Regions from separate parts of the Pedobacter sp. R-06 genome, predicted to be linked through region 4. Evidence: riboswitches for the same ligand, from Rfam matches in the RefSeq annotation. Region 4 holds a riboswitch; each other region holds the start of a gene.
What was found. A riboswitch is a leader RNA that binds a small molecule or an ion and turns the genes downstream of it on or off. The one in region 4 is predicted to bind S-adenosylmethionine.

Region 1: another riboswitch for S-adenosylmethionine. It lies ahead of ACN9MR_RS06290 (transferrin receptor-like dimerization domain-containing protein); the one in region 4 lies ahead of ACN9MR_RS09360 (O-acetylhomoserine aminocarboxypropyltransferase/cysteine synthase family protein).
Region 2: another riboswitch for S-adenosylmethionine. It lies ahead of ACN9MR_RS11675 (SusC/RagA family TonB-linked outer membrane protein); the one in region 4 lies ahead of ACN9MR_RS09360 (O-acetylhomoserine aminocarboxypropyltransferase/cysteine synthase family protein).
Region 3: another riboswitch for S-adenosylmethionine. It lies ahead of metH (methionine synthase); the one in region 4 lies ahead of ACN9MR_RS09360 (O-acetylhomoserine aminocarboxypropyltransferase/cysteine synthase family protein).

What each region holds. Positions count from the first base shown of each region.
Region 1 is NZ_CP183977.1:1,479,437-1,487,200, forward strand. It holds gene ACN9MR_RS06255 (immunity 22 family protein) at 1-298, opposite strand, end outside; gene ACN9MR_RS06260 (hypothetical protein) at 389-901, shown strand; gene ACN9MR_RS06265 (hypothetical protein) at 949-1,635, shown strand; gene ACN9MR_RS06270 (hypothetical protein) at 1,714-2,553, shown strand; gene ACN9MR_RS06275 (TetR/AcrR family transcriptional regulator) at 3,030-3,662, shown strand; gene ACN9MR_RS06280 (hypothetical protein) at 3,922-4,254, opposite strand; gene ACN9MR_RS06285 (hypothetical protein) at 4,499-5,587, shown strand; SAM riboswitch class I at 5,853-5,957, shown strand; gene ACN9MR_RS06290 (transferrin receptor-like dimerization domain-containing protein) at 6,033-7,764, shown strand, end outside.
Region 2 is NZ_CP183977.1:2,852,764-2,860,527, reverse strand. It holds gene ACN9MR_RS11695 (protein-disulfide reductase DsbD domain-containing protein) at 1-854, shown strand, start outside; gene ACN9MR_RS11690 (TlpA family protein disulfide reductase) at 921-1,508, shown strand; gene ACN9MR_RS11685 (trypsin-like peptidase domain-containing protein) at 1,511-3,187, shown strand; gene ACN9MR_RS11680 (TlpA disulfide reductase family protein) at 4,232-5,503, opposite strand; SAM riboswitch class I at 5,640-5,746, shown strand; gene ACN9MR_RS11675 (SusC/RagA family TonB-linked outer membrane protein) at 6,067-7,764, shown strand, end outside.
Region 3 is NZ_CP183977.1:6,247,843-6,255,606, reverse strand. It holds gene ACN9MR_RS25520 (hypothetical protein) at 1-69, opposite strand, end outside; gene ACN9MR_RS25515 (hypothetical protein) at 114-236, opposite strand; gene ACN9MR_RS25510 (pyridoxal phosphate-dependent decarboxylase family protein) at 262-1,506, opposite strand; gene metF (methylenetetrahydrofolate reductase [NAD(P)H]) at 1,641-2,594, opposite strand; gene metH (methionine synthase) at 2,668-6,384, opposite strand; SAM riboswitch class I at 6,576-6,680, opposite strand; gene ACN9MR_RS25495 (Bax inhibitor-1/YccA family protein) at 6,794-7,549, opposite strand; gene ACN9MR_RS25490 (hypothetical protein) at 7,588-7,764, opposite strand, start outside.
Region 4 is NZ_CP183977.1:2,267,814-2,275,577, forward strand. It holds gene ACN9MR_RS09350 (homoserine dehydrogenase) at 1-1,174, opposite strand, end outside; gene ACN9MR_RS09355 (homoserine O-acetyltransferase family protein) at 1,308-2,405, opposite strand; gene ACN9MR_RS09360 (O-acetylhomoserine aminocarboxypropyltransferase/cysteine synthase family protein) at 2,450-3,781, opposite strand; SAM riboswitch class I at 4,046-4,156, opposite strand; gene ACN9MR_RS09365 (hypothetical protein) at 4,365-5,381, shown strand; gene ACN9MR_RS09370 (trans-sulfuration enzyme family protein) at 5,428-6,543, opposite strand; gene ACN9MR_RS09375 (hypothetical protein) at 6,666-7,160, shown strand; gene mqnE (aminofutalosine synthase MqnE) at 7,568-7,764, shown strand, end outside.

The DNA of each region.
Region 1 (7,764 bases), 790 kb from region 4:
ATAGTTTCCCAAGTTGCGCTGCATCCACTAAAATATCTTTCGCAATAACATCAATATCCACCTTGCGATCATAATAGGTACATATCATCATATCCTCATCATAAATATCCATTCCCGTGTCCTTACAGAACTGGCACCTTAAATTTGGCGAGGGTTCGGCATCTTCTTCAGGGTTTCCGGTTGGAGGTTCATGATCATATTTCGCCCAGGCCTTTAGGTATATATTTTGGTCAAGATAGGTTTCGAGTAATGCTCTGGATGCGATATATCCGGCCCATAAGTGTATGCTTTTCATCATTATAAAGTTATCAGCTAAAATTAAGAATAATAAATCACGTTGTTGTGATATTTTATGAGATTTGCTAACTTGGCTTTAATTTTAACCGTTATGGCGAGTCTAATAAATATAATCATTCGTTTGGAAACTTTTTTCGATGAGTTTAATAGTCTGATTAACAAATCGGCAATGCATGTTTACATCAAAACAAGAGCTGGACAACGCGTTACTTTAAAGAAAGTCAACAGGAGGGAAGATTTTTTGTTAAAGGCAGGTGAACGCTATTACTCGGCCTATATCACTTCGGTGGAATTTCTTAAGGAGAGGGACGGCGATATATTTGATGAGGAGTTTTGCGTTCATGCCATCGAATTGCGTGGCGGAAGGTCTACACCAGATGAACTTGAAAATCTGAGCTTAAGGGTGATCTCAAAAACACCGGATAAGAACATTAAGAGTTTCGTGAACAAATTACAGCAGCATCTTAAAAAAAGCGGCAACTATGGGGTAGGTGTAGGGGATGGGTGGCTATATAGCAGGACATTTTACAATCGGTCAGAAATTGCAGGCAAGACATTATGGTTCGATTTTGATAGGAAATTCCGACCGTTACAGATTGATTAGAATGAATGCCGTTTATAACAATGCGATAGCAGTACCTAGATAAGCATATGTTTTTAACAACTGAGCAGTTAGACCCCAATAGGAAAAATATAACCGAGGCAATAGATCAAAACCTGCGGTCCATTTTGCCCGTAGGTTACATCAGGTTTTTGCAGACCTACGGAACAGGCACCTATTGTGACGAAATTTACGTGCACTATCCCGATAGCGAAAATATTCCGGCAACATTCAGGGATCATACCGATTTGTGGGAGCTGAACGCTACGTTTACTGCAGAAGATTTACTCCAATCTGTTCAGTTGGCTAGCACAACCAATGGGGATATCATTGCTGTAACGGCAGACAGGCCGGGTAAAATATTTATACTCCCAAGGCATGCTCAGAATGTTATTTCCATTGAAAATTTTCAGCAAACATTAGATTTTTTTGTTCCCTGGAATGCCGAAAAATATTACGACCCGAACTACGATCAGGATAAGGAACATCTGAGCCTGGTAAAATCTACTGGTGGATTGATTGATATATCGGTTATCCATAGTTTGTTTTTACGAAATTTCTCCTTTGACTTTGTGGTAAATGAAACGACTCAGCCGAAATACTTTTTCAAAAGTTTTGGAGGCTGGGCTGCTTTTGACCTGATTTATAAGAATGCCATTCAGGTGAAATTCCAAAAGGCACATGCCGGTGGCGTTAAGCCCCTTTTAAATTTTTTAAAGGAATTAATTGGACGATAAGGCGCAACACGGAACCTTTCATTAAAATAGGTGATGCACAGTTGATTAGAACGATATACAGATTAATATAACTCATATATGGAACATGAAAAATTGATCAAGGCATTCAGCAAACAGATCCGTGCCTTAAAAACGGAGGCATTGACTGAAGATAATCTAGAAGTTTATTATCAGATGATAATCGATCAGATTCGTCAAGATATCAAGGATGGCTATCGGGATACGATTGCCCGAAACCTAACATTAGGAATAGGAATCCATGCCGGCCAATATCCAAAATATCTGATTTTAAACGGGGAAGAGGAGGGATGGAAATATATTACCAGGTTTCTGCTGTGGCAGCAACATGTGCTGAATAAGCTATTCAGCTACAAGGAGGTGGCTTCGCGGTCTGTCGGAGGAATCATCGGTCTATCTCTACTTTGGGAAATGACCGATCTTGCCCAGCTTTCTCGGGAATATTTTCAGTTGCTCTTTGAGGCGGATAAGTCTAAATATGCAAAACAGGAGACCCATCACTTGTTTATGGCAATCTTGTACGACCTGCATTGGTCAGGAGTGATAAATCAGGAACTCTACTCGATTTTGCCTGAAGAAAATATATACAGGAGGTTTTTGGATAATTGGAACTCGGAAAATATGGTGTTGTTAGCAACTTGTCTCAGCGAACTCTGCGATTTCCATATTTATAGTGCACTGGATCTGAAAAACAAGTTCTCGGAGATTTTATCGCTGGATTATATTCCTTGCGAGATCCGTTTGATAGAGATGATCAGGGCAAAACAGAGGCTTTTTACCATTGATTTTAAGCACCCGCTCATGGAGACGCCGTTGGCAAAAATTCCCGTCAAAAAAATTGAATGGGACTTGGAGCGGGATGAAATCTTCCAATATCTGCTTAAAGCGGCTACGGTATAAATGATAAGTAATTTCGCCGTTGATTTCACATCGGCTTTCAGCGAACTGAATTCTAAATAGACAGCAAAAAGTACTATGTATTTTGGATGATTAGGTAGAATCAGAAGACCAAAAATTCATTTGTGTTCTACAGTGAGATCATCTATCGAAAACGATTCTCCCTGCAAACAGTATATTTCCATATCCGGATATTAAATGTTAAATTCAAAAACAAGCGAGGTCACAGCGTTCTGATAAAAGCATATCCTTCTGAGTTCAAGTGACTGTTCAAGGCTGGTATAGTCGCTGCTCACTGGTTTATAGTCTGACCCGGAGTATACCGAATCCGTCAGTTCAACGGCTATCGCTGTTAGGAGTTTCTGTAGGATTTCTGTATTGAAAGTCTTTATCTATACTTCTGCTGTAACATCAGATTATCCAGCAAAATCTTTGATGATGCCTCAAAAAATCGCAAATTGCACGAAAGTTAAAATTGAATGGCAAGAAAAGTTACAGATGGGCCTGTCAGGAACAAAGAGCGCACTAAAGCGAACCTGATCGCTGCACTTGGAAAAATTCTGAAAAAAGACGGTTTTTCCGGGCTGAGTACCACCAGGGTTGCAGAGGAGGCAAAAGTGGATAGGAGGCTGATCTATGACTATTTCGGTGGACTTGAAGGATTGGTTAAGGGATATCTTGACAACAATGACTACTGGAAGATCAATCCTGAAGATATTGGAGGCATAGTAGAAGCGAGTAAAGCGGATTCCGGAAAAGCTCTAGCCTATAACGTTCTGGAGAACCAATTTAACAGCCTGATCAATAACGAAGAAATGCGTCGTATCATTACCTGGGGGCTTAGCGAAAAGTTGCCCATATTAAAGGAACTGGACCTTAAGCGTGAAAACATTGGCGATCAGGTATTGAGCGAGGTCTTTGATAAGCATTTTAACCCCAGCGATAAAAATTTCAGGGCTATGTATGCCATATTGATGGGCGGGGTATATTACCTTACCCTGCATGCCAAGATGCAGGAAAACCCGTTTTGTGGAATAGACCTACAGCAGCCTTCGGGTGAGGAAGAGATCAAAAAGGCGCTCAGACAGTTTCTCGATATGGTCTATTCCTAAATTCTCAAAGTTGGATTTGATTGACTTCGGTATGTCTTAATCAAAAAAATTGCGTAACTGCACCTTATTATCCATAGTAGTTTTTTACTCCAATCCCAATTGTCCAGAAATTTTTTGCTTTGTTTAGATCGTCATTCAGCCAATCTTTGTTTTCCTCATATTGATGGCCAGCTTTCATTTCTGAGATACTTTCCTCAACACTTTTTTCTGTTGACCCTCGCCAGATCCCTACCGAGAGATTTATAAACGCATAACAATATTAAGCTTCACTATCATCTATTTCCCCATCATTATTTTCGGTAAGAATTTCTATGAGTTTGTCCGCCCCAATTTGAAACGGGTTGATGCCGTAAACTGAAAGCTCCGTTTTTTCCGGAAACGGCCCATACAGGAATTCTATGAACTCCGTATTTCCATTATTATCAAGATCAATACGAACTTCGAACTGGTCATAAAAAAGTTGTTGTAAATTTGAACCTGCAGAAGGGTTTCCCAGCAATTTTTCAATGTCCGGTTTAGATTGTCCCAATGAAAGTTTTCCAATGTTTTCAATCTTAATTCCTTCTAATGGTAAAATTTCAATCTTGATCATTTTATGAATAATTTTTAAAAACGTTTATAAAGATAAACTTGGTTGCCAACTATAAAGTAAATATATCACATGTTTGTGATATTTATCTATTTCTTTAACTTTGCGTTGTTGGTTTTGTACTGAAACAGCTGATGGTCTGTTAATTAAGGAAAAATAATAAACTAATGAACAGAGATATCTACCGGGACTCAACATGTTTTAACGGAAAAGCTAGGAGACATAATCAAAAATAAATCCGTAAAAAATGAAAATTCTTTATATCGTTCCCATCATTGTACTGCTTGTATTTTTATACTACCTGATTTCAAAAGAAGGCATGGCAAAAGTTGAAGATCAATTACCAGGTAAATTTGCGCAGTACCAGTTGATTGATAGTTCGGGAACCATTAAGGGTGGAAACGCTCAGATGAGCCTTTTACTAGAAAGCAAAAGGAACATCGAACTTTTTTTAACATCAGAGAACAATGTTATCGTCTCTGGCTTTTCAGGAGAAAGAGAAAATTCTTTCATTAAAATCAGTGCTGACGGGAATGTTGCCGATACGCTAAAGTTAATGTCCAGACCGGAGGATATTGTATTTTTAAAGGGTTTTATCGTAGATAAGCAGGCACACCAATATTATAGGTGGAGTTTTAATGGCGCTAAAACGCCGATCAGAATTATTGCACAAAATTCCGGTTTTGATTGGGATGGCGAGAAGCAACATAAACAACTGGCCAATATCGCCAAACAATCCAAAGCTGTTTATGTGGATTATAACTTTAATAGTCCTCTTCCCCAAAAAAAGGTTGGAGATGGACCGCAAACTATGCAGGGGGTGTTCACCTATGCTATTGTCACCTATATTATCTGTGATGAATGCTTTCAGTTTTACACTACTGAAGATATACATAAATATTTTTCAATGTCTTACCTGCAGGAAATGTTATGGAACAATCTTTTCAAGCAGACAGCTAAGCAAAACGGCCCTGATGGAGAGATGATCAGAACAGCGAACATCAGGTACCAATATTTTCAAAGGTTAAAATTGGAAAAGGTTCGCTTTTCTGGTGGGGGAGGGAATGCCCCCGGTTTCACCAAGATGCTGTATCCGGGATACCTTTTTACCAATGTGATTTTTAAAAATGATACCCTGAAGTTGAAAGAGTTTATGTACCTCGATGAAGAATCGCACACTTCATCCGTAGAAATTGATGGGAAAAATATTGGTACGCTTTCTAAAAACAAGGTACAGCCTGTTGAGCCTATCAATGCGTATATGTATTACACAAATGATAACCTACAATACGCTTTGTTTACAAATAATGATCAAAAGCTCTATTTGATCAAATAGGTTGCTGTAAGCATAGTATCTACACTTTCCAGCGTTTAATCTGTTAATCCTCCATCCACTTTAAAAAACACATCAAAATACTAAATATAATCTCTGATTTTAAGGCTGTTAGAACATCTCCATTTCGGTTTCGCTATGCGAAAACGACCATTGGATCCAATTCTGCTTCTCAGAAAGTGGGACTATCAACTACACAACCGAAATAAATAATATAATTCCTATAGGAATACTAGATTATTATTTTTAGTTTTGCGTCATTATATAATACTTATCCAGAAAGACTGAGGGAAGGGCCCTAAGACGTCTGAGCAACCTATACACTTGTAAAAGGTGCTAATTCCTTTCTACCCAAGGGTGGAGAAGATAAGTTGGTTATGCGCATCCGCATGCTAATTTTGAGGTCGCTCAAAGTTTTTCTGGTAAAGAACCCCTAAAAAATCAGAAAATGAAGAAAACTTTTACCTTTTTCACGGCTATTCAATTGCTCTGGCTTCCTTTATTGGCGCAGGAGAAACTGAGTGGATTTAAAATTCAGAACATTCCGATACAGCGTGATATTGAGCAGAAATTTGATGCTGGACTTAATAAAGAAAATATAGGGGCGACCATAAAAGAGCTTTCTGCCACTCCCCATCACTTGGGCGCGAAGGGCAGTAAAACGGTAGCAGAATCTGTACTGAAAAAGTTTAAAAGCTATGGCTGGGATGCAGAAATAGAGACTTATTATGTCTTATTTCCAACACCTAAAACCCGATCGGTAGAACTTTTAGGGAGCAACAAATACAGCGCATCGCTTGAAGAAAAGGCTGTTAAGGAAGATTCAGCAACCGCACAGCAAGGGCAATTGCCTCCTTACAATGCCTGGAGTGCCGATGGTGATGTAAGTGCAGGCCTTGTTTTTGTGAATTATGGTCTGCCAGCTGATTATGAAAAGTTGGAGCGTTTAGGCATCAGCGTAAAAGGCAAGATTGTCATTGCAAAATATGGCAGGTCGTGGCGGGGCACTAAACCTAAAATAGCTTACGAACATGGTGCAGTGGGCTGTATCATTTATTCAGATCCAAAAGATGATGGTTTTGTGAAAGGCGATGTATACCCACAGGGCGCCTACAAGCCAGAATTTGCTGTTCAACGGGGATCGGTAATGGATATGGTAATTTACCCTGGTGATCCATTGACGCCTGGAATCGGTTCTACAAAGGATGCCAAAAGGTTGGAGCGGGCAGATGCCAAAACGATTCTTAAAATTCCGGTTCAGCCCATCAGTTATCATGATGCTTTGCCACTGCTTGCTGCACTTAAAGGTCAGGTGGTACCTACCGATTGGAGCGGCGGCTTGCCCGTTACCTATCACATTGGAGATGGAAGTACGTTAGTGCGTTTAAACCTTGCTTTTAACTGGGATATTGTGCCGGCTTATAATGTTGTAGCAAAACTGGAAGGAAGTAGATTTAAAGATCAGTGGATTATACGCGGTAATCACCACGATGCCTGGGTAAATGGCGCTGCAGATCCGGTAAGTGGATTAGCCTCTTTATTAGAAGAAGCAAAATCTATCGGAAAATTGGCAAGGGCAGGTATAAAACCTAAACGCACACTTGTTTATATTGCCTGGGATGGAGAAGAACAATCCCTTTTAGGTTCAACAGAATGGGTAGAAGACCATGCGGCAGAGTTAAACAGTAAAGCAGTTGCCTACATCAATTCGGATGGTAATGGCCGTGGCTTTTTAGAAGCAGGTGGTTCCCATGCTTTAGAAAATTTTGTTTCTGAAATTTCAAAAGATGTAAAAGATCCTCAGGTGGGTTCTAATATTTTTGAACGCTGGAAAGCCAATAAAGCCATTTCTACAGGCTCGCTTACCGAACGTAAGAAGATACAGGACAGCCAAACGCTCGATCTGGGTGCGCTAGGTACAGGATCTGATTATTCTGCATTTTTACAGCACCTCGGTATCCCTACTTTAAGCCTTGGTTTTGGTGGTGAGGATGAAGGAGGGGAGTACCATACCAATTTCGACACTTACGATAATTTTGTAAAGTTTAAAGATCCGGGTTTTGAATACGGATTGGCTTTATCTCAAACGGCCGGAAGAGCAGTATTGCGTTTAGCCAATGCGGATGTACTTCCGTTCGACTTTTCTAATCTTCAGGCTAAAATAGCGACTTACGTTACTG
Region 2 (7,764 bases), 580 kb from region 4:
TGAAAATGCCGGTAACCAACGATACCCAATCTTTTGAGGACTATGTAAAAGGTTATGCTGGAGATAGCTTATTTGCTGTTTATGGTACTAATATTAGTCTTTATCACAAGTATTACCGTCAAAATTATGAGTATTTTTATCCTTCCGGCGTGTATACCCTTCAGTTAGATCGTGATGCACAAAAACTAGGCATTTCTAACCGTAAAGTTGCCCTTTTAGATAAATGTGTGAGTCTTTTAGAAACTAATAAGGATGTTGAAATAGCACAACGTTTGTTGGAACGTTATACTACAGAGAAATTCAGTAAAGCTGCCGATTGGAGAAAATGGCTTAACCAAAACCGCAACAATTTATTTTATACGGAGTCTGGTGGCTTTAAATTCATGGTGAATACCTATGGGAAAAATGTTCCTGTAGGCCAACAGCAAAGCTATCAATTACCAAAAGCCATTATAGGTGGTGAACCTACCACAGCCGATCCTGTAGCCGTTTCTGCAAGATTTATTCCTGGTAATGGTAATAAAAAAGACAGTTTGCTTATTGAAGCCAAAATTTTAAAAGGCTGGCATATTTATGCTTATGTATCTAAAGATAATCCCTTTGTGGTTACCGAAACTAGATTGGAACTCCCTGAAGGTGCAGTGGCCGATCAAGAATGGAAAACAACAGCAGCTATTCCTTATCCGGGCAACGAGGGCATGTTTATTTTTGAAGGAAAGGCAAACTTTAGGATAATGGTCGATTATCGCAAGGCAAAAGCCGGTACTAAAATCAAATGTGGTTTATATTATCAGGTATGTGATGAAACCAAATGTTACCCACCTAAAGAAAAGATATTAGAAATACTCATTTAAGCTACCTATGCGCTCGGCATGGCCGGTAAAATGGCCTTGCCGTTTTTTAACCCTTTAACTTAAAATATGAAACCTTTTTCAAGGCTTTGTCTCTTGGCGTCTCTGTGTCTGTTCGCGTGTATTTCTGTATCGGCACAAACTGCTGTAAACAAAGCTGATTCCTTACAGAATAGGCTTTTATCAGAAATGATCACAGTGCCTGCACCCAATTTTACCTTAAAAGATCTCGACGGAAATGTAGTATCGCTCAAGGATCTAAAAGGAAAGATTGTGGTGTTAGATTTCTGGTCGACATGGTGCGTGCCCTGCAAAAAATCTTTTCCAGCGATGCAACTTGCCGTTAATACCTATAAAAATGATGCTTCTGTAAAGTTCTTATTTATCCATACCTGGGAAACCACCAAAACACCAGTTGAAGATGTGAAAAAATACATCGCACAATCGGGTTTTAATTTCCAGGTTTTAATGGATCTGAAAGATGAAGCTGGGCGTAATGCTGCGGTTGAAGATTATGGCGTGAGTGCTATCCCTGCAAAATTCGTTATCGATAAAGCAGGCAATATTGTATTTAAACTAACCGGGTTCACCGGAACTGATGCCGCGGCGCTCCAGGAAATTTCTGAGCGGATTAAGCTGGCAAAAAATCATAAATAATAATGAATAATTCTATAAAGGCATTAACAGTAGCCTTAGTGATACTGTTTAACCTGAATGCTGCTGCACAGCTAAAGCAGGTGGCTAAATTTCAGAAAACCATCGCCGGAGCAATTAAAAAAGCATACCCTGCAAGTGTACGGATGTGGGGTTTCGACGTACAGCAGAACCAAAGAACAAGTGCACAGTTTAGTGGCGTAGTAGTGAGTGCCGATGGTTACATCTTAACTGCTGCACATACCATTTTGCCAGGTAAAAATTATAAGGTTTTTTTCCCTGATGGCCGCGAATGCATTGCGATGGCTCTGGGTAAAATAGAAAATAAAGATACGCCTGGCATTCCAGATGTAGGCATGATGAAAATTACCGATAAAGGCATCTATCCATTTGCAGAGATGGGTTATTCGGCAAGTTTACTTAAAAACGAACCTTGTATCAGCATTTCTTATCCAGAAAGTTTAAATCAAAACCTGCCAACCCTAAGATTAGGAAATATTGCAGAAGTGAAAAATGAATATGGTTTTATCCGCTCCACCTGCAAAATGGAACCTGGCGATTCTGGTGGCCCGTTATTCGATTATTATGGCCGTGTAATCGGGTTGCACAGTGCCATTGATGTTTCAGAGGAAATGAATTTCGAAATTCCAGTCGACCTTTACCGCCGTTATTGGACAGCCTTGAACAGTGAAATGCTTTATACGGCTTTTCCTGAAAAACAAGATAGTGTGAAAACAGATCCCTTGTCTTTACTATTGCAAAAAGAAAGCAAACAAAAGGCTTTACACCCTGATTTTAATATACCAACGATTAAAAACAGCTGCTTTTCCATTAAAAGTAGGGTAAAAGGAAAAACCCAGGATATTTACGCCACTTTGTTGAATGTTAACATCGCAAATGGAGCTAAAAAACAGTTTCTATTGAGTAAAAACACTATGGTTGGCGAACAAGCACAATGTGATATTAATGGATTTGCAGTGCCAATTAAGTTAATTGGAAAAAATCAGGAAAGCGACCTGGTTTTATTTGAACTTGAACAGCAAATAACCGGTGGGATTGATTTAAATATTTCTGATAGCGACAGCGTTAAAATAGAAATGGGTAAACTTCTTTATAGCATTGATCCTGCTGGCAAAGTGATGCGCAGTATTTTAGGCAGTACGCTATTTAACTTGCCGAAAATTAACAGTCAACCTTATTTGGGAGCAATGGTGGTATACAATTCCAGCCCTGTTCAGTTCTCGTTAATTAAAGAAGGAAGTCCGGCAGAAAAAGCGGGTATTAAAGTTGGCGATGAATTGATTAGTATTAATGGAAGAACTATTGAAAAGGCAAGTGAATTTGCCCCAGAAATGCTGAAGTATTGGGCAGATGACGACGTTACTTTTGAATGGGAAAATGCTGCCGGAAAAATGAAGAAAACTTTTAAACTGGAGGGGCGGGGGCAATCGGTTACTAATCATCCGGCAGAGAAATTTGAAGGTGGAAAGTCGGAGCGGAGAGATGGTTTCAATGCTGTTTTTACACACGATGCGGCCATTAAAGCCAATGCCAGCGGTTCACCTGTTTTCGATTGGCAAGGTCGTTTTTATGGGATTAACATTGCCAGATTTAGCAGAACAACCACGGTAGTGGTTCCAAAGAAAACGATAATAGAATTTGTTTTGAAGACTATTCAGTAGCTTAGTTTTCGCCACGGAAACACAGAAATCGCAGAAGTTCTATTAATCGGTGTCTCACCGACCAATGCGTAAATTTATTGCCTGGAATATATTTCGGTCGGTGAGACACCGACTGATAAGGACTGCCCAAACCGAAAAGCACTGCACCTGCTTTACAAAAACGATACATTATGCATTATATTTATTATTTGGAGCGGCTTGCTTGTGCTACGATTAAAGTTTGTTCCCGTGCTTCGCTGTATCCCTTTGCTGCGCTTTGGGGATGCCGCTACGCCCGGGGCTAGTAACTCTGACATTGCAAAAAAATAAGGGCAAAAATCTCCTTTCGAGGAATATTTGTGGTTTTAATGAACAGACCTTTGTTAAATAAACCTTATTGCAGCGGCTATCCTTTTTGTTGCAGGACTAATTGTTTATATAATTCATTCACAAAAAGATAGAAGCGGAAAGAAGGACTGCCCAAACCGAAAAGCACTGCACCTGCTTTACAAAAACGATACATTATGCATTATATTTATTATTTGGAGCGGCTTGCCTGTGCTACTATTAAAGTTTGTTCCCGTGCTTCGCTGTATCCCTTCGCTGCGCTTTGGGGATGCCGCTACGCCCGGGGCTAGTAACTCTGACATTGCAAAAAAATAAGGGCAAAAATCTCCTTTCGAGGAATATTTGTGGTTTTAATGAACAGACCTTTGTTAAATAAACCATATTGCAGCGGCTATCCTTTTTGTTGCAAGACCAATTGTTTATATAATTCATTCACAAAAAGATAGAAGCGGAAAGAAGGACTGCCCAAACAAAAAAGCACTGCACCTGCTTTACAAAAACTATACCTGCATTATTATTTGGAGCGGCTTGCTTGTGCTACTATTAAAGTTTTTTATTCTATTGGTCGGTGTCTCACCGACCTACGCTTTAACATTAAGATTGCTTCCCCGACCGAAGAGTCCTGTTGTGTGGACACATCTTTTTGAGGTTTTTTGATACAGAACCCTGAAATGAATTCAGGGTGACGATTAGCTTAAGAATAACCAACAAGAAAAACTATTTCTTCAGCAAGGTATCAATCTCTGTATTAAATTCTTTCACAAATTCATCATAAAATTTGCCAGTGGCCGGGCCATTAAAACCAGTATGGATCTGTGCCACATTGCCCTGTTTATCTATGATTATTGTGGTTGGAAAAGATAAAAAAGAATCGAGTGCAGGCAACGATTCAGATACAACCTGTTTATCGGCTGTACCTGCAATAACCTGATCGTAATCTATTCCAAAACGTTCGCGGAAACGTGTAATCACCTTTTTTGCATATTCGGGTTCGGTTGAGCGCTCGTAATGCAAAGCAATAATTTCTACACCACGTTTCTTGTTTTCTTTGTACCAGGGCGCAATAAAAGTAGCTTCATCAACACAATTTGGGCACCAGCTTCCGGTTATGGTTAAAATCACCACCTTGTTTTTATATTTTTCATCCTTTAACGAAATCTTTTTGCCGTTTATATCAGGAAAGCTAAAATCAAGCGTTTTGTATCCTTTTTTCAGGTAGGTAAGTTTATAAGGATCAGGCAGGGCAGCATCTTTATTTTTAGTTCCGGTAAAAGGCTGGCTTCCCCTTGCACCTAAAATTTCGCCCGTTAAAGAGCCATCAGTCTGGAAAGTTCCTTTGTAATAGGAAGGAGAGGAGCCAATAAAGCTCGAAAGTTGAAATTCATTTCCTTCTACTACACCTTCCAGATAACGCGAATCGCCCGTTACACGTAGAAAAGTGCCAGTAAGTTTGTTACCAGTTTGCTTAAATAAACCTACTGTCTTTTCTTCCTTACCATTTGGCGATTTAAAAACTACATCATAAGTGCCAGAATAATCAGCAGTTGCAGGTTTGTCTGCCGTTTTAAAGCGGTAATTTTTTCGTTCGGCAATAATTACCAAAGGTTTGCCCGCTTTATCTTGTTTCCTTAATGTACCTGTTAATTGGTCACCATCTATCGCAAATGCAAGTTCATTATCAAACTGATCCAGTTTTACGAAAAGCGAATCGGCTGTTTGTTTTACAAGACCACCTTCGAAACTTTCTTCAGCATTACGGAAATATAATTTCTGCTGACCACTTTTTTCGCTGATTTCGAAGTTAAAAGGGATCTCTAATCCTTCCTTTACCTTAGCTATTCCACGCCAGCTACCGAGGGCGACAAAGGTTTTTTGTTTTTTCTCTTGAACCTTTGCTGCTTGCTTATTGGCGAAGACAGGATGTTCCTGAGCATAGATAAAAGTTGTTGATATGGCCAATATGGCTGTTAAAAGGGATTTTAGTTTCATTGGGATGTGTATTGACGACTAAATTGGTAGACAAAGATATGGATGTTATTGGCAAAGAAAAAATATTTCAATAAAAATCTATAAAAACTATAGGATAAATGGAATAAGTTATACCTTTGCAGCAGTTATTTTAAAATACTTATCAAGAAAGGCGGAGGGAATGGCCCTGTGAAGCCTTAGCAACCATCTAATTTTTAGAAATGGTGCTAATTCCATCTCAGATGAATCTGGGGTAGTTAAGTCAGTTGTTTGCGTTATCCTTATAAGAATATATGGAGCACTTCTGATTTATGGGGTGCTTTTTTTTTGCCCCGACGCATGCTTGAAAAGTAAATATGGTTAAAGAAAATTATTCAAATGAAAAAAACAGACGAGCTAAAAGCCATTAATACAAACTTTAATGCATACTTCCGAATGCGTATGCCCTGTTAAAACCGCTCCATTTTAACAGGCTTCTTTAGGCTAACCATTCCTTTTTATTTTTAAAAACAAATACGTTTTAGTCGTAGTGGAATTGTTTTGCCCAAAAATATTATCCCTTTTTAACTAATTAACTACACAATATGTTTAAAAATTTAAAATCAATAACGTTTATCTTGCTGCTGTTCCTGGCGCAAAAGCTTTCTGCTCAGGATGTAACGGTTACCGGAACGGTGAAATCGGCAGATGGTGAAACACTCCCTGGTGTTTCCGTTTTAATAAAAGAAACCAAACAAGCCACCATTTCTGATGCAAAAGGAGCTTTTTCTATTCATGCACCAGATAAGGGCACCTTGGTATTTTCTTATATCGGTTTTAAGAGCCAGGAAATACAGATCAATAAAAATGCTGGCCCCATTTCGATCATTCTTCAGTCAAGCGATAATGCGCTTGATGAGGTGGTGGTTACGGCATTGGGTATTTCAAGACAGAAGAAATCGCTTGGTTATGCTGTTCAGGAATTAAAAGGACAGGATTTAGCCGAAGCTAAAGAATCCAACCTCGTAAATGCACTGGCCGGAAAAATAGCCGGTGTTAGGGTAACCAATAGCCAGGGGAGCATGGGTTCTTCGCGTGTGGTCATCAGGGGGGAAACATCTATTGCCGGAAATAACCAGCCATTATTTGTGGTTGACGGGATTCCGGTAGATAATTCTCAGTTAAATTCGGCAGGGGCGAGAGATTATGCCAATACCATTTCGGATATTAATCCCGAAGATATAGAATCGATGAGTGTGTTAAAAGGACCAAATGCCGCTGCACTATACGGTTCGAGGGCTGCAGCAGGGGTTATCCTCATTAAAACCAAAACAGGTAAATCGAAAAAAGGATTAGGCATTGCCATCAACTCAAACGCGGTTTTAGAAACTTTGCTTACGCTGCCTGTGTATCAAAATGCCTTCGGTCAGGGGTCGGAAGGCAAATTTAGCTATGTAGATGGTGCAGGTAAAGGCATTAACGATGGAGTAGATGAAAGCTGGGGGCCTAAATTGGATGGTAGATTAATTCCGCAATTTTATTCGAAGGGAGTAGCCGTTCCATTTGTGGCGCATCCCGACAATGTGCGCGATTTCTTCCAGACCGGATATTCATTAAATAATGGGGTATCGGTTGCAGATGCCGGTGAAAAATACGATTACCGGATTTCATACAATAATCTGAAACAGGTGGGGATCGTACCTAACTCTGGTCAGGGCAAAAACTCGTTTGTGCTGAATACATCATTAAAAATAACACCGAAATTAACCTTAACTGCCAATGCAAATTACAGCAAACTTAATTCTGATAATTTGCCTGGAACGGGCGGTTCGAGATCAACCAGTACCATGTTACAGTTTACCTGGTTCGGCCGTCAGGTTGATATCAACCAATTGAAAGATTATTTGGATGAAAATGGAAAAACGTTTAACTGGAACAACAGCTATTACAGCAATCCTTATTGGGTAGCTTACGAAAATACCGTATCGCAAAACCGTAACCGTATTATTGGAAGTTTAGCACTAAATTATAAAATAATTGATGGACTTGATTTCAATTTCAGATCAGGAACAGACTATTATAACGATAGGCGCAAAGTGAGGATTGCTTATGGCACAAACGGAACACCTTTCGGGTCGTATACGGAAAGTGCTTTTACAGTAAATGAGAACAATACCGACGCTACCTTAAATTTTAACAAACAGTTAAATGATGATTTTAGCCTCGAATTATTGGGTGGTGGTAACATTCGCAGGCAATATATAGAACAGAATGATCAAAGTGCACCTAAGCTAGCCATTGCA
Region 3 (7,764 bases), 2.7 Mb from region 4:
GCTTACTTTTAAGAAAAAAGCTATCGCAATGCAGGCAATCAATACATATTTAAGGCCATTGAATTTCATTGCTACAAAGATAAATGCTACAGCATTAAAACAAAATTTTAAGGTTAAAGTTCTGTAAGAATTTCGAGCATAGCAGTTGTAGCCAGCTCAACATCACCGGCTGATGTCCGCCAGTTTACAAATGCAGCACGTATTCCTTTCTTCCCGTTATAAAATGTGGGGGTCATGAAGACTTTTCCGCTTGCGTTTAATTTATTCCAGGAATGTAGGAACTAAATTTTCATCTGTCAACGAAAAACAAACGGTATTTAAACGTACGGGCGCCAGGAGCTCGAAGTTTGGATTTTCATTAATGAAATCGGCAAACTGCAAGGCCACTTCAACATTACTTTCCACAATTTCCTGATAACCTTGTTTTCCATAGCTTGTTAAGGTAAACCACGCAGGTAAGGCCTTTAAACGGCGGGAATTTTCTGGCAAGAAATTTAAGTAACTGAAATTTTCCATCGGATTGCCCAAATAAGCCGCATTAGAATTTTGAAACGTTTCTACCTGCAACAATTGATGTTTTTCTTTCACCAAAAACACCGCGCTTTCGTAGGGTACATTTAACCATTTGTGGCAATCTACCGTAATGCTATCAGCGTTTTCCCAACCCTTAACTAAGTGATTATATTTTGGCGAACAAGCTGCGAAACCACCAAAAGCGGCATCGATATGCCACCAGAAATTATATTTCTCTTTTAAAACATTAATGGCTTCAAAATCATCAAAATCAACCGTATTTACCGTCCCAGCACTTGAAATTAGAATGAAAGGCGTACCATTTAATGCCTGGATTTTCAATTCCAGATCGGCAACATCCAATGCTTCGCGATTGCCCTGCATTACGTTTACCTGAATAAAACTACCACTTCCCAAGCCCAGCATCGATAAGGATTTTATGGCTGAAGAGTGTGGTGTAGCCGACAATACTTTTATGGTACCTGAGACCCCTTCTCTGGCAAAATCTTTCCCAAATTGTTTGCCAATCCATTGCCTGGCAACAGCCAGGCAGGTAAAATTAGATAAGGTTGCTCCAGTTACAAAACCACCGAAAAAATCTTTGGGCAGGTTAAACAATGAAAGCAATAACTGGATGGTTTCGAGTTCGATGATGGCTGAAACGTCGCCATTACCTTTTGCACTTTGCGTGTTTTGATCGTAGATAGTCGACAGCCAATCTCCTGCAATAGCGGCCAGTGTGGTTCCGCCGGTTACAAAGCCCCAGTATCTTGGGCCAGATGAAGCCACCATAATCGGTTCGAAACGTTGATTAAATTGTTTTAAGGCTTCAACAGTACCCGTACCTTCCCGGTTTAAATCACGAATGATTACGGCGTTAGTATCGCTGGCAGTAGGCCGTTCATGAATATGGTTTAAATAATCTATTCCCTGTTGTTTAACCTCTGTTAGGATGGCATCAAGGTTTTGCTGGTCGGTATTTAAATTATTCATGATTATTTTCAATTGTCATCATGCTGAATTCATTTTATTAGCAGTCTTTATTATTTTAAATGCCTAATAGCTACTTCGTGGTCAGCATCTTTAAATTAAGACTCTGAAATAAATTCAGAGTGACGGCTCTTTCTTTAAAATATAGCTTTAGCAATCTTTTTGGTCTGTTCTGGACGGCCCATAGTGTAAAAATGTAACACCGGCGCACCAAAATCAATCAGTTCTTTACATTGTTTAATCATGGCTTCGGTACCAATTTCTTTTGCCTCGTTATTGTTTTTAGCATGCGATAGTGCATCCGTTAACTCATCAGGTAAATCAATGTGAAAAATCTTAGGCAGTACATTTAACTGCGATAAGGTACTTATAGGCTTCAAACCCGGTATAATAGGAATATTGATATCGTTTTCCCTGCATTTCTTTACAAAGTCGAAATACTTCTGGTTATCGAAAAACATCTGTGTAACAATAAACTCTGCCCCTGCTTCAACCTTCTTTTTCAGGTATTTGAAATCGGTATTCATGTTAGGTGCTTCGAAGTGTTTTTCCGGATAGCCTGCCACACCGATACAGAAATCGCTTTTAAAGGTTTCTACATCTTCGTGGAGAAATTTACCTTCATTATGGTTCTTGATGTGCTCGATTAAATCTGTAGCATAACAGTGTCCGCCAGGAGTTGGTACGAAATTCCCATCTGCCTTACGGGCATCGCCACGCAAAGCCAAAACATTATCAATACCCAAAAACTGTAAATCGATCAATGCATTTTCGGTTTCTTCTTTGGTAAATCCACCGCAAATAAGATGCGGAACGGCATCAACCTTATATTTATGGATAATGGCTGCACAAATGGCAATGGTTCCCGGACGCTTGCGATAAGATACCTTTTGTAACAAACCATTGGCCTGTTCTTTATAAATGTAATCCTCGCGGAGCGAAGTTACATCAATAAAAGGCGGATTAAACTCTAATAACGGTTCTATTGCGTCATAAATCCATTGTATGCTTTGCCCTTTAATAGGCGGCAATAATTCAAAAGAGAACAAGGTTTTACCCTTTGCGTTTTTTATATGGTCTGTAATCTTCATACCCCTAATCCCGAATAATCGGGACTTTAAATTTTAAATTGTATACAATTCCCTCCCCGTTAGGGGCTGGGGGTTAATAAGCTAAATTAGGACTTAACCACCGCTCCACTTCTTCAATCGGCATATTCTTTCTGATGGCATAATCTTCAATCTGATCTTTGGTAATTTTTCCTAATCCAAAATACCTCGAATCGGGATGTGCGAAATAAAAGCCGCTTACCGCTGCTGTTGGATACATGGCATAACTTTCGGTTAAGTGCAATCCAATTTTATTCTCCGCATCAAGCAATTGGAATAAAGTTCCTTTTTCGGTGTGTTCCGGACATGCAGGATAACCTGGCGCTGGACGGATACCTGCGTATTCTTCCTTAATCAATTCCTGATTGCTCAGATTTTCATCCTGTGCATAACCCCAATATTCTTTACGTACACGTTCGTGCATCCGCTCTGCGAAAGCTTCAGCCAAACGATCGGCCAATGCCTTAGCCATGATACTATTGTAATCATCGTAATTGGATTCGAACTCATTCACCAATTCATCAATCCCGATACCTGCGGTTACGGCAAAACCACCAAAATAATCCTGAATACCACTTTCTTTTGGTGCAATGAAATCAGACAAAGCATAATAAGGCTGCCCATCTACTTTTTCGGCCTGCTGGCGAAGGGTGTGAATAGTTACCAGTTGGGAGTTTTCAGTCCTGAGTCCTGAGTCGCTAGGTTGACTTCGGACTTCAGACTCCGGACTACGGACTTCTAAAACGATATCGTCTCCCACTGCATTTGCTGGCCAGAAACCGATTACGGCTCTTGCTGTTAACAGTTTTTCGTCGAGGATACGTTTTAATAAAGCCTGTGCGTCATCAAAAAGTTTCTTCGCCTCGTCGCCTACATTTTTATCATCGAAAATTTTAGGATAACTGCCACGTAACTCCCAGGTATGGAAAAACGGTGTCCAGTCGATATAGGGAACCAGTTCTTCTAAAGGATAATTATCGAAAACCCTTGTACCTGTAAATTCCGGAACAGGCAGGTTAGGTTGAAAATCGATCTTAAATTTATTTGCACGGGCTTCCTCTAAAGTTTTAAACCGTTTATCCGATCGTTTGTTTAAATGCGCTTCGCGTGCTTTATCATACTCAGCCCTGATACCTGCGATGTACTCATCTCTTGTATCCGGATTCATCAAGGTGCTGCAAACGGTCACACTTCTGGAAGCATCTAACACATGGATAGCCGGGCCTGAATAATTTGGCGCTACTTTTACCGCAGCATGGATCCTTGAAGTAGTTGCTCCACCTATAATTAATGGAATAGTGAAACCTTCACGCTCCATTTCTTTGGCAAAGTGAACCATTTCATCCAATGATGGCGTAATCAATCCACTTAAACCAATAATATCTGCATTTATTTCTTTGGCTTTTTTGATGATTTCCTGTGCAGGAACCATTACGCCCATATCAACAATCTCGAAATTATTACAAGCCAATACCACACCCACAATATTTTTTCCTATATCGTGTACATCGCCTTTTACGGTAGCCATTAATACTCTTCCGGCAGATGAGTTCTGGTCCTGATCGGGGTTATCCAGCTTCTCCTGTTCAATAAATGGCAACAAATAAGCTACAGCTTTTTTCATTACCCTTGCCGATTTTACCACCTGGGGCAAGAACATTTTTCCAGCACCGAACAAATCACCCACAATGTTCATCCCGTCCATCAACGGGCCTTCAATCACTTGAATCGGACGGGCATATTTTTGTCTGGCTTCTTCCACATCATCATCCAGGTATTCTACAATTCCCTTTACTAAAGAATGAGATAATCGCTCTTCAACAGAACCTTTTCTCCACTCTTCATCTTTAACCACCTCTTTACCTTTCGATTTTACAGTATCGGCATATTCTACCAAACGCTCAGTAGCATCATCTCTGCGGTTTAAGAGTACATCTTCTACCCTTTCTAACAATTCGGGTGGAATTTCCTGATAAACCTCTAACATCCCTGCGTTTACAATTCCCATATCTAGACCAGCCTGAATGGCGTGATAAAGAAATGCGGAGTGCATCGCTTCGCGCACGGTATTATTCCCCCTAAAAGAGAAAGAAATATTAGAAACCCCTCCGCTCACTTTAGCATGAGGTAAGTTTTCTTTGATCCACCGGGTAGCATTGATAAAATCGACAGCATAATTATTATGCTCTTCTAATCCGGTTGCAACGGTTAAAATGTTCGGATCGAAAATAATATCCTCTGCCGGGAAACCAATTTCGTGCACCAGAATATCGTAACTTCTTTTACAGATTTCTTTCCTGCGCTCATAATTATCGGCCTGTCCCTGCTCATCAAAAGCCATTACTACTACGGCAGCACCGTATTGCATAATTTTGCGGGCACTTTCGCGGAATTTCTCCTCTCCTTCTTTTAGTGAAATAGAGTTTACAATTCCTTTTCCCTGCAAACATTTTAAGCCATTTTCAATAACCGACCATTTAGATGAATCGACCATGATAGGCAATTTGGCAATATCGGGTTCAGAAGCAATGAGGTTTAAGAACTTGGTCATTGCGGCTTCCGAATCCAACATCCCTTCATCCATGTTCACATCAATTATCTGTGCACCGCCTTCAACCTGTTGCAGGGCAACGGCCAATGCAGCCTCGTAATCGCCACTTAGGATCAATTTGGAGAATTTAGGAGATCCGGTAATATTCGTCCTTTCACCAATATTTACAAAAATACTTTCCGGAGTGATGGTTACTGGCTCCAATCCGCTTAAACGCATGTAAGGCTCAAGCACTGGTACTTTCCGGGGTTCAGCTTTCCTTGCGTTTTTAGCAATACAGCCAATGTGTTCTGGCGTGGTACCACAGCAACCACCCACAATATTCACAAAACCTGAAGCAATAAAATCGTCAACCAAATGTGCCGTTTCATGCGGCTGCTCATCATAAGCACCAAATTCGTTTGGCAAACCCGCATTTGGATAGGCCGAAACATAACAACCTGCTTTTGCAGCAAGCTCCTCAATATGCGGACGCATTTCTTTAGCGCCCAATGCACAGTTAAAACCAATACTTAGTGGTTTTGCATGCATAACCGAGTTTAAGAAAGCTTCGGCAGTTTGACCTGAAAGCGTTCTTCCGGAGGCATCGGTAATGGTACCAGAAATCATAATCTCCAGTTTACGGCCAATTACCTCTTCGTATTTTTTAATGGCTACAATAGCCACTTTAGCATTTAAAGTATCGAAAATAGTTTCGATTAATAATACATCAGAACCACCATCTACCAAACCGCGTACCTGTTCGTAATAAGCAGCTTCCAGCTCATCAAAATAAACCGCCCTAAAACCGGGGTCGTTTACGTTAGGCGACATGGAAAGGGTACGGTTGGTTGGGCCAATAGCACCGGCAACAAAACATTTACGATCTGGATTTGCGGCCATGAACTCATTTACAGCTTCTTTTGCCACACGTGCACCTTCAAAACTCATTTCGTAAGAAAGGTCTTCCATCTGGTAATCGGCCATGGAAATGCGCTGTGTACTGAAGGTATTGGTTTCGATAATATCGGCACCAGCCGCCAGGTACTCCAGGTGTATCGTTTTTATAATATCCGGACGCGTGATATTGAGCAGATCGTTATTGCCTTTTACATCACAGGGATGGTTTTTAAATCGCTCCCCTCTAAAATCTTCTTCGGTTAAGGTATATCGTTGAATCATGGTACCCATTGCACCATCAATCACCAAAATACGTTTTTCTAATTCTTCTCTTATGCTCATTCTTGTTGTAAGATTTGAGATATGAGATGTTAGATATGAACTGTTAGATACAAGAGCTGTAAGATATGAGATTGGGTTAGACGCTATGCCTCAAATCTCAAATCTATTTTCTCAAATCTATTTTCTCAAGTCTATGGTCTCAAGTCTCTAAAAGGCCTATTGAAAAAGTTGGTACGAGAATCGTAATCCTAAACTTATCTGTTTCCGCTATTTGCAGAATAGAATTTAGCACCTTGTATGGTTACAGGTTGCTAAGACTTCGTTGGGTCTAATCCCTCCGTCTTTCTTAATAAGCATACAAAAATGCAACAAAGCTACATCAATTCCAAAATTTATCGCTTTGCAACCAAATAAAATTACAAAGGCCATGCAATTCTGCACGGCCTTAAGAATATTGTTCTGTTAATGATTACTTTCTGCTTCCGAAAATACGAAGCAAGAAAAGGAATATATTTAAGAAATCTAAGTATAGAGACAATGCAGCTACAATAGCCATTTTTTTAGATTCGATCTGAAGAACCTGTTCACCGCTAGCTTCGATCCCTTCGCCAATTCTTTTAATTTTTTGCACATCATAAGCCGTTAATGCCGTAAATATGGCAATACCAATGAATGCCATAAATAAACTGAACTGCTCACTTTGAACAAACATATTAATTACACTGGCAATCACTAAACCAATTACCCCAACCATTAAAATCGGCCCGAATTTACTTAGATCGATATTGGTTGTGTAGCCCATAAATGCCATAATTCCAAATATTCCGGCAGCTCCTGCAAAACAGCTCACTACTGAACCTGAAGTATAAGTTAACAAGATAAAACTTAAACTAACTCCAGTTAATACGGAATAAAGTACAAAAACGCCAATTAACGCAGGTAATGATAATCTACTTAAACCGAATCCCATTAATAAAACCAGTCCAAGTGGTGCAAACATGGCTACGTAACCAAAAATTGACATGCTCACTTTACCGGTTGCTGGATTAATATTTAAAAGGTATTGCATTAACTGCTCATTGGTGCCAAATAAATAGGCAGCTACTGTTGATAAACTCAATGCCACGAACATCCATAAGAAAACGTTTGCAAAGAATTTTTTAGAAACAGATTTTTCCTGTACAAAAACACTGTTATCCTGATATTGATAATTTTGTTGTTCCATTTTAAATTTTGTGTATTTAACTATATAAAAATAAATATTTAGTTTAATCTTTTTGTCAGCAGTTCTTCAACTTTTTTATAGAACTGCAACGGTTTTAATGTACGCCATGGCAGATTGTCAAATGCACCACCAAAGTTAATGTAATAATCGATGTTATTATCGCGAAATTCAGTGATTACGTGTTCCTGAAAATTCACCCCAACAATCCAGCCATC
Region 4 (7,764 bases):
TATAGGCCACAAAAACAGACTCTTCCAGAAGCAAGTCGCGGTTCTTAATTAAACTTTCTAGCTTAACTGTTCCAACCACATATTTATAGCTGCTTGCAGCATAACGTTCGCTGATATTATCAAAATCCAATAAAGTGATCAGATCTTCATCCGCATAACGTAAGTAAATTTCCAATAAAATTTCTTCGGTATGTTTTACGCCGTTTTCTGAGTGGTATTTTTTGTACTCGTAACGATAGTCGTAACGCAAAGCCGCAATATCAGAGAGTACAGCAGCACCTGTAGGGTGGCCACCAGCACCTTTACCATAGAAAAACTGTTTATCTGCAAAAGCCGCCTGAACTGCAACTGCATTGTACTCGTTTTCTACGTTGTAAAGGAAATCATCTTTAGCTACCAGTTTCGGCAATACGTAAGTCACGATATCTTTGGTGTTCACTTTACGTGCCGTAGGAACCAGTTTAATTTTAAAGTTTTTCTCACGGGCATATTTAATGTCGTGCTTAGAAAGGTTCTGTATACCGATGTTTAAAATGGCATCAGGGTTTACAAATAAACCATATGCATGTGCTGTAGCAATAGCCAGTTTATATTTCGGATCGTAACCTCCCACATCCAAAATCGGATCGGTTTCTGCGAAACCTAATTCCTGTGCTTCTTTTAATGCTGCGTCGTAACTTTGGTTCTCATTAAATATCTTCGACAGTATGTAATTAGATGAACCATTAAAAATTCCGCTCAAAGCATGGAATAGTTCATTGTCGTAATATTCTTCCAGGTTACGGATAATTGGAATACTGCCACAAACGGCTCCTTCGTACAATAAAGAAGTACCATGCTCTTGTTGTAAATCCACCAGCTCTTTTAAGTGTGTGGCGATCATTTTTTTATTGGCAGAAACTACATTTTTACCGTTTTTTAATGCGGTAGTTACAATTTCGTAAGCAGCATCGGCATCATTAATTAATTCTACAATGGTATTGATCTCTGTATTGTTCAGTATTTCGTTGCGATCAGTAGTAAACAGATCCTTATTAAGGGTACGCTTCTTTCTTGGGTCTTTTATTGCAATTTTAATGATCTCCAGGTTCAGGTTCTGGCTTTGGATAATATCCAATAAACCTTGTCCTACAACACCGAAGCCAAATAAACCGATTTTTAAATTTTTACTCATTTTTTAAAGTGATTACACAGATAGGTGGATTACACCGATTAACTGCGTGTTATATTATTTTTTGTTGATTTTTATTGTGCAAATTTTAACGATTCTCGTTGTTCAGGCACTAAACCCTAAACCTTCTACCTCCCTAAGCAGTATGCTGCAATTTGATTATTTTTTTATTCCGGCTTTCCTTAATAAAGTTTCCGATCACGTTAGTCAGGGCATCTGTTTCGATTAAAAATCCATCGTGACCATAATCTGAATGTAAGGCGCTAAATTCTGCTCCTGGGATATGATCGGCCAGGTATTTTTGCTCCGATAAAGGAAACAAAACATCATTTTCTATTCCGATTACCAGAGTATTTGCTGTAATTAGGCTTAGTGCATCAGCAATGCTTTTGCGGTTACGGCCCACATTGTGACTGTCCATTGCTTTGGTTAAATAATAATAACTGTAAGCGTTAAAACGGTTGATCAGTTTTTCTCCCTGATAATTCTGATAAGAAGATGACCTGAAATTGTCTGTCTTATCATTTACACTTTCTACCTGTGTACTGCCGTAAGCACTGTAGGTTCTATAACTTAAAAGTGCAATACTACGGGCTGTTTTTAAACCTTTACTGCCACCGTTTGGTTGGTTGGCATAAAAAGTTCTATCGGTAGTAATGGCCAAACGCTGACTTTCGTTAAAAGCTATTCCCCATGGAGAATGTGCTGCATTGGTGGCAATCAAGATCAGGTTTTCGATTTTATTCGGCTCCGAAATACTCCATTCAACAGCTTGTTGCCCACCTAAAGAACCGCCTATTAATAATTTAATATAATCAATACCTAAATGCGCAGCCAATAATTGGTGTGCCGATACTAAATCGCGGATGGTAAACTGCGGAAATGAAAGGTAATAAGGTAAACCTGTTACCGGATTGGTACTCAATGGGTTTGTGCTGCCGTAATGCGAGCCTAAAACATTAGCGCAAACAACATAATGCTCTTCCGGATTGAATAAAGCATTTTCACCGAACAAACCTTCCCACCATTCAAAAACATCAGCATTGGCGGTAAGTGCATGGCAAACCCAAATCACATTGTCTTTATTTGCATTTAATTTGCCATAAGTTTGATAAGCAATTTGCAGGTTACGGATCTTCTTTCCGCTCTCTAATTTAAACTGTTTGTTATAGCTATATGTTGACGCAAAATTCCCCGAAGTGGATTTTACATTGTCGTTTTTACTGTTATGCATCTTGTAATGTTGTTGTTGTTAAAAAGCCCCTAAGGGGTTTGGGTTTAGGCTTGTAAATGCTCTGCCGGAACTGTAGCATTGATGGTTGCAAATGCCTGTTCGAAATCGGCTTTAATATCATCAATATGCTCAATGCCTACCGAAACCCTCAGTGCATTCGGTTTTACCCCTGCAGCTAACTGTTCTGTTTCGCTTAATTGCTGGTGTGTTGTGGCAGATGGCTGAATGATCAGCGTTTTTGCATCACCCACATTGGCCAGGTGGGATACCAGTTTTAAGTTATCGATTACCTGTGTTGCATTTTCTTTGCTTCCGGTTAATTCGAAAGATAAAACTGCACCAAAGCCATTACTTAAATATTTTTTGGCCAGGTTATTATATTTACTGCTGGCTAAGCCTGGGTACTGAACTTCTTTAACTAATGGATGGTTTTCTAACCAGGTTGCTAATTCTAATGCATTATCTACATGGCGTTGAACGCGGAGCGATAAAGTTTCTAATCCTTGTAATAAAAGAAAAGAATTGAAAGGCGATAGGGCAGGTCCCAGATCTCTTAATCCTTCCACACGGGCACGGATGATAAACTGGATGTTGCCAAATGGTCCGCCGATACCAAAAACATCGCTGAAAACCAAACCATGATAACCTTCTGAGGGCTCAGAGAATTGGGGGAATTTTCCATTGCCCCAGTTGTAATTTCCGCCGTCAACTATAACACCGCCAATACTTGTTCCATGCCCGCCGATCCATTTCGTTGCAGATTCTACAACAATATTGGCGCCATGTTCCAATGGTTTAAACAAATAACCTCCTGCACCAAAAGTATTGTCAACCACTAAAGGTAGATCGTATTTTTTTGCAATTGCGGCAATTTTTTCGAAATCAGGTACACTAAATGCCGGGTTGCCAATGGTTTCGAGATAGATTGCTTTGGTTTTATCAGTAATTTTGCTTTCAAATTCTTCAGGTACATCTGGATTTGCAAAATCGACATGAATACCCAAGCGCTTAAAAGCTACTTTGAATTGATTATAGGTTCCTCCGTAAATGTGAGATGAAGAAACGATGCTATCCCCAGCCTCCAATATATTATTTAACGCTATAAATTGAGCGGCTTGTCCCGATGCCACCGCCAAAGCAGCTACACCACCCTCTAAAGCTGCAATACGTTTTTCGAAAACATCATTGGTAGGATTCATAATCCTGGTGTAGATATTGCCAAACTCTTTTAGTGCAAATAAATTAGCCCCATGTTCGGCATTTTTAAATCCATAAGAAGTGGTTTGATAAATAGGAACAGCTCTTGATCCTGTTGTTGGATCTATTTCCTGGCCAGCGTGTAATTGTAAAGTTTCAAATTTATATGATGTTGACATAATTTCTATTTTTTTTAGTTGATGTGATTAGATAGCAGAAATTAGGATAATCCTAAAACCTAGCAGGGCGTATCCCGATTTCCCGGGACCTTCCAATTTGAAAGAAACAAAAAAGGAAGATTTTTAAATTACTGTATGCAACAGCACATACAAGTAAACGCACGCATATCGCAACAAATAAAAGAAATAGAAGCTTGTCCTACCTGCTTAAGGTTTGCACTGGGTTCGCTTAGCGATTGAAGATTTAATGTTTTCATCAGTTCTAATTTATATCTCCAAATAACACCATGTTATCCGGTCAGGAATTGGCACCTTCTCTTTCTGAGGGTTGCCAGTGGGTCATCGAGCCAGTCTCTCGCCACTTCTTTATAAATCAACCCGTGAAGATTGACTTTTATTTAGCTATCTGCCAAATAATATTCCAAATGTCTGAATTTAATTTTAATCCACAAAATAAAATTTTGAAATTACGTTAACTCATTGAAAATGAATTCTGTATTTTTATGGTGCGATGACAATCTGAAATTTTAATACTGAATTAACGCTTAAAATTCTAAGTTTGTGATACCTATCTAAATTAATTATGATGAGAAATGCAAAATCCCTATGTTTAGGCCTGTTATTTACTATAGCTTGTTTAAATAATGTAAACGCTCAATTCGGAGGCTTAAAAGATAAATTACTAAAAGTAGGCACTGCTCAGGGTGCTAAAGCATTAGGTGTAGACAAGTTTTTAAAGCAACCTGCTGCCATTACCACTAATTTTGAAGACGTAAACAGAGAAGGCGAAAAACTGCCTGATTTTATTAATTCATTAAATTTAAAAGCCCAGCCATTGTATTTACTGCCTAAAAATCCAGAGGGTGGTTTTGTGCTTTGCGAGGGGCTTTACGAAATGACCAATAAAAGCTATTGTTTAAAAGCAGGAACTTTCGCGCCGTCAAAAGGTGATGGTTACATGTTTGCTCCGGTTTTAGGCCCGAAGGAAGAAATTGTGGTTTCTATACTCAAAAGTGCAGAGAAACATCCTGATGTAGACCAGCACGATATTCAGGCTTTACTCTGGACAATCATTGCAAGAACAAAATTTGCCGATTTTAACGGACAGGTTAAAGTAACGGCCATTAAATTGTTAACACCGAAACAACTTACTCAATTGGAAGGTGGTGCTTTAGGTGTTCTGCCTTTCGATGTAATGGAGAAGGCTAAAGATCAGTTACCATCAGGGGTGAGGGCTGTTTTTGAAGCAGAAAATAATATCCGTCAACTAGTGTCGTCCGGAAATTATACTTATGCCGACATGGAGAAATATGCTATTATAGCGGGCATGGCACCACCAAGAAGCGATGTGCCAAGTGGTATCTGGACTAAACACCCTGACGGTTATTATGTGCGTTATTTTCCTTCTGGTTATTCGATTACCAGGGTGCAGGTTTATGTACCAAAAGAATTATTGGCCGGCGGTACAAAATTAATATACGATGCTGCAGGCGACATTGCCTGCCCGGCTAATACGGGATCGCAACGTTTGGCGCAGACAAATGAGCCACTGGAGGCAAATTATTCGTTGAAGTTGACCACGATTTGTAATCCTAAATAAGATATATAATCCTATAAGGTTTTAAAAACCTTATAGGATTTCTTCTTTACCCCAGCGCCTGCGCTAAATCGGCAATAATATCGTCTACATGCTCCAAGCCTACAGAAATACGGAGTAAATTTTTTGGCGTTTTACTATCAGGGCCTTCCACCGAATAACGGTGCTCAATTAAACTTTCTACACCTCCTAAACTCGTCGCTTGCGCAAATAACTGAACCTTATTTGCCACTTTGTGAGCTGCTTCAACATCTCCTTTAACCAGGAACGACATCATTCCACCAAAATCTTTCATTTGTTTCTTTGCAATTTCATGCTGTGGGTGACTTTCCAAACCTGGATAAAAAACAGCTTCAACATTTGGATGTCCGTTTAAATAGTCAGCTATAATTTTTCCGTTTTCGCAGTGACCTTTCATGCGGTAAGCCAGTGTTTTAATGCTTCTGGTTAGTAGAAAACAATCAAAGGGAGAAGGAACAGATCCACCAGTTTGTTGAATATTTTTGATTTTCTCCCACAACTCATCTTTTTTTGCTGTTACTAAAATCCCGCCGAGCACATCACTATGACCGCCCAGGTATTTGGTACTGCTATGCATTACAATATCAGCACCTAACAAAATCGGATTTTGTAAAATAGGCGAAGCAAAGGTACTGTCGCAGGCCATTGTAATGTTTTTGGTTTTAGCTATTTTGGCAATTTCTTCGATATCGGTAACCTTTAATAGTGGGTTAGATGGGGTTTCCGTCCAGATCAATCTGGTGTTAGGTTTAATGCTCGATTGTATCAGGTTTAAATCAGTCTGATCAATAAAATCAAATTCCAGACTATCGTTAAAGATTGTAAGTAATTGCTTTTTAATACCCCAATACATATCATCAGGAGCAATAATGTGGCTACCAGGTTTCAAGGCCTGGAACAAAACCATACCACAGGTATTGCCCGAAGAAAAAGCAGCAGCATCTTCGCCATATTCTAATTTGGCTACAGTGTTTTCTAAAGCAGACCGGTTTGGATTGCTTACCCTGCTATACATGTGCCCTCCCGGATAACCTCCATCTTCGTCGCGAAAAAAAGTTGTAGATAGGTTAATAGGCAGGGTAACATCGCCGGTAGTGCTTTTTACAAGATTAGAAGCGTGAATAGCAAGGGTTTCGGGTTTCATGATAATTGATTTTGATCGAAGTGATATTGGTATGCAATTTAATAATTTGGTGCTAATTTAAGGTTCGTAATGGTTTTGGCAAGATTTATGTAACAAGTTTGACGAAATTAAATTAAACAAAAATGAAAAGATTATTTATAGCTATCGCAATAGCATGTTCTACTTTAGTAATGTTACAAAGTTGTAATACTGCAAAAAGAGTAACTGCAGGTGTAACAGGTAGCAGAGGTACAGTTGTTCGCGAATGGGTAGTGAGTAATGTAGCTTTAGAAGGACTGCCTGATGGCGCTGTTCAAGGTTTATTTGGAGAGAAATCTTACAAATGTTTCCAGGGAAGTACATGGAACTTAACCAATAGCGGTAATGGTTCTTACACTTTACCTGCATCAAGTGCCTGTGGTTCGGTAATGCAGACTATTTTCTGGTCGGCAGCACCTAAAGATCAAACCTTCCAGTTTAAGAAAATATTTGAAGGTGATAAAGCTAAAAACGTAACAGAAGGTTACCGTTTAATATTAACTGATCTTTCTAGCACACAAATGATTTTGAAATCGCCAATCGAATTTGGTGGCAAAACGGCTAACATCGTTTTAACGTTTGTACCTGCAGCAAGATAGTTAGATAAAAATATCAACCTGTGAAAAACATTTAAAGCACTTCTGAAAAGAGGTGCTTTTTTTGTAACCATACTAACTTGTTTAATTCTATATAGTCGTCATTCGGGCGGAGCGCAGTCGAGAATCACGAAATGCTCAGCGAAGCTAAATCTATAAAGATAGATCTCTCCATTCCACTGCGTTCCAGTCGAGATGACGATTTTCGTCGTAGTTTTTTCTTGATATGTTACTCTGAGCGGAGTCGAAGAGTTAATAGCGTTCTACCTCATATAAAAAGCCTAATCTGTGTTTATCTGTCCCTGATCTGTGGTTAATTACAGCGATTGCTATCTTAAAATCGATGTTGTTACAAGAAAATGATTTTCAAATCGGCTCATTATTGTATTTTTGTTCAAAATAAATTAGGAATGAATACAACTGAGCAAGTTGAAAAAATATTAGCTGATACCAATTTATCAACTGAATTACAAAACATAGCACACAAAGTCCTTCACGGAGAACGCATTACCTTTGATGAAGGCGTTTACCTGTACGAACATGCAGAACTGGGTTATCTTGGTATTCTGGCAAATTTTATCCGCGAACAGAAACACGGTGATAAAAC